Regions from separate parts of the Streptomyces sp. C36 genome, predicted to be linked through region 2. Evidence: riboswitches for the same ligand, from Rfam matches in the RefSeq annotation. Region 2 holds a riboswitch; each other region holds the start of a gene.
What was found. Region 2 has a riboswitch for thiamine pyrophosphate ahead of AB4K12_RS18755 (thiamine ABC transporter substrate binding subunit). Riboswitches for the same ligand answer to the same signal wherever they lie in the genome.
Positions count from the first base shown of each region.

Region 1: another riboswitch for thiamine pyrophosphate. It lies ahead of thiO (glycine oxidase ThiO); the one in region 2 lies ahead of AB4K12_RS18755 (thiamine ABC transporter substrate binding subunit).
Region 3: another riboswitch for thiamine pyrophosphate. It lies ahead of thiC (phosphomethylpyrimidine synthase ThiC); the one in region 2 lies ahead of AB4K12_RS18755 (thiamine ABC transporter substrate binding subunit).

Region 1 is NZ_JBFQGI010000002.1:697,739-699,994, forward strand. It holds gene thiS (sulfur carrier protein ThiS) at 1-9, opposite strand, end outside; gene thiO (glycine oxidase ThiO) at 6-1,169, opposite strand; TPP riboswitch at 1,167-1,279, opposite strand; gene AB4K12_RS08795 (NAD(P)/FAD-dependent oxidoreductase) at 1,432-2,256, shown strand, end outside.
Region 2 is NZ_JBFQGI010000005.1:523,093-525,348, forward strand. It holds gene rlmN (23S rRNA (adenine(2503)-C(2))-methyltransferase RlmN) at 1-636, shown strand, start outside; TPP riboswitch at 683-788, shown strand; gene AB4K12_RS18755 (thiamine ABC transporter substrate binding subunit) at 784-1,872, shown strand; gene AB4K12_RS18760 (ABC transporter permease) at 1,938-2,256, shown strand, end outside.
Region 3 is NZ_JBFQGI010000004.1:338,251-340,506, forward strand. It holds gene thiC (phosphomethylpyrimidine synthase ThiC) at 1-1,025, opposite strand, end outside; TPP riboswitch at 1,021-1,158, opposite strand; gene AB4K12_RS15055 (YibE/F family protein) at 1,220-2,256, shown strand, end outside.

The sequences.
Region 1 (2,256 bases), on a different contig from region 2:
GCCGGTCATGCGGGCTGCTCCTGGAATGCGTGGGTGAAGCGTCGGGGGGAGAAGGGGCGGGCCTCCTCGGGCAGCCGCCCGGTGGTCAGCACCTCGGCCATCACGTCGCCGGTGACCGGGGTGAGCAGCACGCCGTTGCGGTAGTGGCCGGTGGCCGCGAGCAGCCCGGGCAGGGCGGTGGGGCCGAGCAGCGGGGCGTTGTCGGGGGAGCCGGGTCGCAGCCCCGCGCGGGTCTCCACCAGCGGCAGCTCGGTGATGCCGGGCATGAGCTCGTGGGCGTCGCGCAGCAGCTCGTAGACGCCGCCGGCGGTGACGGTGGTGTCCCAGCCGAGCTCCTCGCTGGTGGCGCCGACGACCAGCTCGCCGTTCTCGCGCGGCACCAGGTACACCGGACAGCCGCGCACCACCGCCCGTACGGTGCGGGAGAGGAAGGGCCGGTAGGCGTCCGGCACGCGCAGCCGCAGGACCTGGCCCTTGACCGGGCGGACCGGGGGCAGCACGTCCTCGGGCAGCCCCGCCAGGCGGCCGCTGAGGCTGCCCGCCGCCAGCACGGTCTGGCCGGCGGCCAGCAGGGTGCCGTCGGCGAGCTCGGCGCCCACCGCGCGGCCGCCGGCCAGCAGCGCCCGTACGGCCTCGTGGCGGTGGAAGACCACCCCGGCCCGCTCACAGGCAGTCAGCAGCGCCCGGGACAGGCGCCGGGGGTCGGTCTGGTGGTCGCCGTCCACCCGCAGCCCGCCGCGCACGCCGGGCGCCAGCATCGGCTCCAGACGGCGGCATTCGCGCCCCGACAGCCACTGCGCGTCCAGCCCGGAGCGCAGCTGCAGCTCGTGCAGCTCGCGCAGATGGGCCCGGTCGTCGGCGTCGAGGGCGACGGCGAGGGTGCCGCAGGCGCGGTAGCCGGTCTCCACGCCGCTGGCCTCCTCCAGCTCGGCCGTGAACGCCGGATAGCGCCGCGCGGAGGCGAGGTTGAGGGCGAGCAGCGTCTGCTCGCCGTAGTGCAGTTCGGTGACGGCGGCCAGCATTCCGGCCGCCACCTGGGCCGCGCCCTGGCCGGGCGCCGGGTCGGCGACCGCCACGCGCAGACCGCGCTGGGCGGCGCGCCAGGCCGTGACCAGGCCGATGACGCCGCCGCCGATGACCAGAACGTCACGGGTGTGCCGCGCGTGCATGGGCTTCCAGCCCCTCCCTTCGCCGGCATGACCCGGATCAGGTTCGTACGGTCGGAGGCCGTCCAGCCTCCCTCTCAGCCCGGTGCGTCCGGGCTCCCGCGAGTGCTTGCAGCGGCCACAGTAGTACGCGCCGAGGAGGGGCCGGAAGGGCGGCCCACGCGTAGTTCGTGGTGATCGGACCCCCAAACATCGTGACGCTGTGTCAGAGGTCTCGTCACCGGTTGCTCCGACGGACGCAGGTCGCCGTCCTACAGTTGATCGCGTGAGCGAGCAGACGAACACCTCCAGTGACCGGCGCGTCGTCATCGTCGGCGCGGGCATGGCCGGGGTGCAGACCGCCGTCGCCCTGCGCGAGCAGGGCTGGAAGGGCGCGATCTCCCTGCTGGGCGCCGAGCCCCACCCGCCCTACGACCGTCCCCCGCTGTCCAAGGCCGTGCTCCTGGGCAAGGCCGAGGGATCCGCCTTCGAGGTCGATTTCGCCTCGCTCGGCATCGACCTCGAGCTGGGCCGGGAGGCCACCGGCCTGCGGGCGGACGACCACGTGCTGGAGACCGCGCGGGGGCCGGTGCCTTACGACGTGCTGGTCGTCGCCACCGGCGCCGAGCCCATCACCCTGCCCGGCAGCGAGGGCGTGCCCGGCGTCCACGTGCTGCGAACCCTCGACGACGTCGAGGGACTGCGCCCGGTGCTCGCCGGGCAGCGCGACGTCGTCGCGGTCGGGGCCGGCTGGATCGGCGCCGAGTTCGCGACGGCCGCGCTCGAGGCGGGCTGCCGGGTGACCGTGGTCGAGGCCGCGGACCGGCCGCTGGCGGACGCCATGCCGCCCGAGGTCGCCGGCCACATGGCCGAGTGGTACGCCCACAGCGGAGCCCGCCTCCTGACCGGCGCGCGGGTGACGGCGGTGGAGGAGGGCGCGGTCGTCCTCGACGACGGCACCCGCCTGCCGGCCGGCGCGGTGGTCGTGGGCATCGGCGCGCGGCCCGCGACGGCCTGGCTGGCCGGTTCCGGCATCGAGCTCGCGGAGGACCGCTCCATCGCCGCCGACGACCGGCTGCACACCTCGCTGCCGGACGTCTACGCGGTCGGC
Region 2 (2,256 bases):
GACGGCATGCGCGCCCTGCGCGACGGCGAGGTGCCGGGCGGCCCCGCCCGCCTGTCCAACATCGTCTTCATGGGCATGGGCGAGCCGCTGGCGAACTACAAGCGTGTCGTCGGCGCCATCCGCCGGCTCACCGACCCCGAGCCGGACGGCCTGGGGCTCTCCCAGCGCGGCATCACCGTCTCCACCGTCGGCCTGGTCCCGGCGATGCACCGCTTCGCCGACGAGGGCTTCAAGTGCCGCCTGGCGGTCTCGCTGCACGCCCCCGACGACGAGCTGCGCGACACCCTCGTGCCCGTCAACACCCGCTGGAAGGTCCGCGAGGTCCTCGACGCCGCGTGGGAGTACGCGGAGAAGTCCGGGCGCCGGATCTCCATCGAGTACGCCCTGATCCGGGACATCAACGACCAGGCGTGGCGCGGTGACCTGCTCGGCCGGCTCCTCAAGGGCAAGCGGGTGCACGTCAACCTCATCCCGCTCAACCCCACCCCGGGCTCCAAGTGGACGGCCTCCCGCCCGGAGGACGAGCGCGCCTTCGTCGAGGCGATCGCCGCGCACGGCGTGCCCGTGACCGTGCGGGACACCCGTGGGCAGGAGATCGACGGGGCGTGCGGACAGCTGGCCGCGACCGAGCGCTGATACTGTCCCCCTGCACCACTCGCACAAGCGACCATTCGCACAAATGAACATCCGACAGGGGAGCGCAGCGAGCGCTGAGAGTGCGGCACGGCCCGCAGACCCTCGGACCTGATCCGGTTAGTACCGGCGTAGGGAGTCAGCACCACCATGAACACCCATCTCCGGCGTGCCGTCGGCGCGGCCGCCGCGGCCGCGCTCGGCCTGCCCGTCCTCGCGGCCTGCGGGGGCTCCGACGAGGGCTCGGGGGAGTCGAAGGGCAAGACCGTCACCCTGGTCTCGCACGACTCCTTCGCGGCCTCCGACGCCGTGCTCGAGGAGTTCACCCGGCAGACCGGCTACAAGGTCAAGGTCCTCAAGAGCGGGGACGCCGGCCGGGCCGTCAACCAGGCGATCCTCTCCAAGAGCCACCCCCAGGGCGACGTCTTCTTCGGCGTCGACAACACCCTGCTCTCGCGCGCCCTCGACAAGGGAATCTTCGCCCCGTACGAGGCCAAGGGCCTGGACCGCGTCCCCAAGAGCCTGCAGGCCGACGCGGCCGAGCACCGCGTCACGCCCGTCGACACCGGCGACATCTGCGTCAACTACGACCGGGCCTACTTCGCGGACCACAAGCTGGACCCGCCGCAGTCCTTCGACGACCTGGTCAAGCCGGAGTACAAGAACCTCCTGGTCACCGAGAACTCCGCGACCTCCTCTCCCGGCCTCGCCTTCCAGCTCGCCACCGTCGCCAAGTACGGGGACGACGGCTGGAAGGACTACTGGAAGAAGCTCAAGGACAACGGCGTCGAGGTCGTCGACGGCTGGGAGCAGGCCTACAACGACCGCTTCTCCGGCTCCGCCGCCGGAAAGAAGGCCAAGGGCGACAAGCCCCTCGTGGTCTCCTACGCCTCCAGCCCGCCCGCCGAGGTGCTCGGCGTGAAGCCGGCGCCCAAGGAGGGCCCGACCGGCGTGTCCACCGGCACCTGCTTCCGGCAGATCGAGTTCGCCGGTCTGCTCAAGGGCGCGAAGAACACCGAGGGCGGCAAGGCCCTCCTGGACTTCCTGCTGAGCAAGAGGTTCCAGGAGGACATGCCGCTGCAGATGTTCGTCAAGCCCGCCACCGACGACGCCAAGCTGCCCGAGGTCTTCACCACGTACGGCGCGCGGATCGACAAGCCCGAGACGCTCGCCCCGGAGAAGATCGCCCAGAACCGCGACCAGTGGGTCAAGGAATGGTCCTCGCTCGTCCTGAGGTAGCCCCCCGCGACGCCGCCGCCCCCCAGGGCGGCGGCCCCCGGCGCACGGCGACGCGGCTCGGCCTGATGGCCCTGCCGCTCGCCTTCTTCGGCGTCTTCTTCGCCTACCCCGTCGCCTCGATCGTCGGCCGCGGCCTCAAGGACGGGGGGCAGTGGCAGTTCGCCCGCGTCGGCGAGGTGATCACCGACCCGCGCATCGGCCACGTCCTGTGGTTCACCACCTGGCAGGCCGCCGCCTCCACCGCGCTGACGCTTCTCCTCGCGCTGCCCGGCGCGTACGTCCTCGCGCGCTTCGACTTCCCCGGCAAGCGTCTGCTGCGGGCCGTGGTCACCGTGCCCTTCGTCCTGCCCACCGTGGTGGTGGGCTCGGCCTTCCTGGCCCTGC
Region 3 (2,256 bases), on a different contig from region 2:
TCGTAGGCGGCGAGGATCTCGCAGAGCTCCTCGAAGTGGGTGTAGAGGAAGTTCTCCTTGTGGTGCGCCAGGCACCAGGCGGCCATGATCGAGCCGCCGCGCGAGACGATGCCGGTCTTGCGGCGCGCGGTCAGCGGCACGTAGGGCAGCAGCACGCCCGCGTGCACGGTCATGTAGTCCACGCCCTGCTCGGCCTGCTCGATGACCGTGTCCTTGTAGATCTCCCAGGTCAGGTCCTCGGCCTTGCCGTCGACCTTCTCCAGGGCCTGGTAGAGGGGCACGGTGCCGATGGGGACGGGTGAGTTGCGCAGCACCCACTCGCGGGTGGTGTGGATGTTGCGGCCGGTGGAGAGGTCCATGACCGTGTCGGCTCCCCAGCGGGTGGCCCAGGTCATCTTCTCCACCTCCTCCTCGATGGAGGAGGTGACGGCGGAGTTGCCGATGTTGGCGTTCACCTTCACCAGGAACCGCTTGCCGATGATCATCGGCTCGATCTCCGGGTGGTTCACGTTCGCCGGGAGCACGGCACGACCGGCCGCGATCTCCTCCCGGACGATCTCGGCGGAGACGTTCTCGCGCAGGGCGACGTACTCCATCTCCGCGGTGATCTCACCGCGCCGGGCGTACGCCAGCTGGGTCACCGCGGCGCCGTCCCGGCCCCGGCGGGGCAGGCGCGGGCGGCCGGGGAAGACCGCGTCGAGGTTCTTCAGGCCCCCGCGCGGTGAGGTGTGCTTGATGCCGTCGTCCTCCGGGCGCATGGGGCGCCCGGCGTACTCCTCCGTGTCGCCACGGCCGATGATCCAGTTCTCCCGCAGCGGCGTCAGGCCGCGGCGGACGTCCGTCTCGATCGCCGGGTCGGTGTACGGGCCGGAGGTGTCGTACAGCTGTACGTCCTGCCCGTTGGTGAGGTGCACCCGTCGCACCGGAACCCGCAGGTCCGGCCGCGAACCCGTCACATAGTCCTTGTGCCAGCCGATCTTCGCGTCGGACTCGGCGGCAGACATGCGTGCATCCTGCGAGGTCATGAGACCAGTAACTCCCTACGCCGGCATTACCCGGTAACAGGTTCGGCGGTCGGCGCAGCGGCTTCCGTACATTTCTTCGTACGGACGTCAGCGCCCTCTCAGCCCGGTGCTCCGAGCTCCCGCGATTGCAAAGGTGCCACCACGCTAGCGCCTCTCCGGCGGGGAGGACCAGTGGGGCTTGCGATGATGCCCCGGTGACCAGCACCAGCCATCCCCCCCAACGTCACTCGCACGGCCATGCGCACAGCCACTCGCACAGCCATGGCCCCGCGACCCCCGTCTCGGCACATCTGCGCAAGGTGATCGCCGCCGTTCTCGTCCCGTTCGCGGCCGCGGTCGTGGCCGGCCTGATCATCCTGTGGCCCGGTGGCGTCCCACCGCATCCGCACACGGGACTGGGCCTCGACCAGCAGACCGAATCGGGCCGGGTCGTGAAGATCGAGGAGCTCGACTGCCCCAAGTCCGGTGCTCAACCGCCCCCGTCACAGCAGCAACAGGGAGCGCCTCAGCCCACCAAGGGCAAGTGCGAGAAGGCCGAGATCGAGGTGACCTCGGGCAAGGACAAGGGCCACACCTTCACGGAGATGGTGCAGCCGGACGCCTCGCGCCGCTACGACGTGGGCCAGGAGGTCGTCCTGGCCTACGCCCCGAAGGCGCCGGAGGCCCTTCGCTATTCGGTCACCGACGTGAACCGGACACTGCCGATGGCCATACTCGCGGGCATCTTCGCCCTGTCGGTCGTGGTGGTGGGCCGGCTGCGCGGCATCTTCGCGCTGGTGGCGCTGGTCATCAGCTTCGGCGTGCTGACGATGTTCATCCTCCCGGCCATCCTGCAGGGCTCCGATCCCCTGCTCGTCGCGGTGGTGGGCGGCAGCGCGATCATGCTGATCGCGCTCTACATGTGTCATGGGCTCAACGCCCGCACCTCCGTCGCCGTCCTCGGAACGCTGACGTCCCTGCTGGTCATCGGCCTGCTCGGGTCGTTCTTCATCGACTGGGCGCACCTGACGGGCAACACCGACGACCAGACGGGCCTGGTGCACGGGCTCTATCCGCAGATCGAGATCCGCGGCCTGCTGCTGGCCGGGATCATCATCGGCTCGCTGGGCGTGCTGGACGACGTCACGGTGACCCAGACGTCGGCGGTGTGGGAGCTGAAGGAGGCCGACCCCACGGCCAATTGGCGGAAACTGTACGGCTCGGCGATGCGCATCGGCCGGGACCACATCGC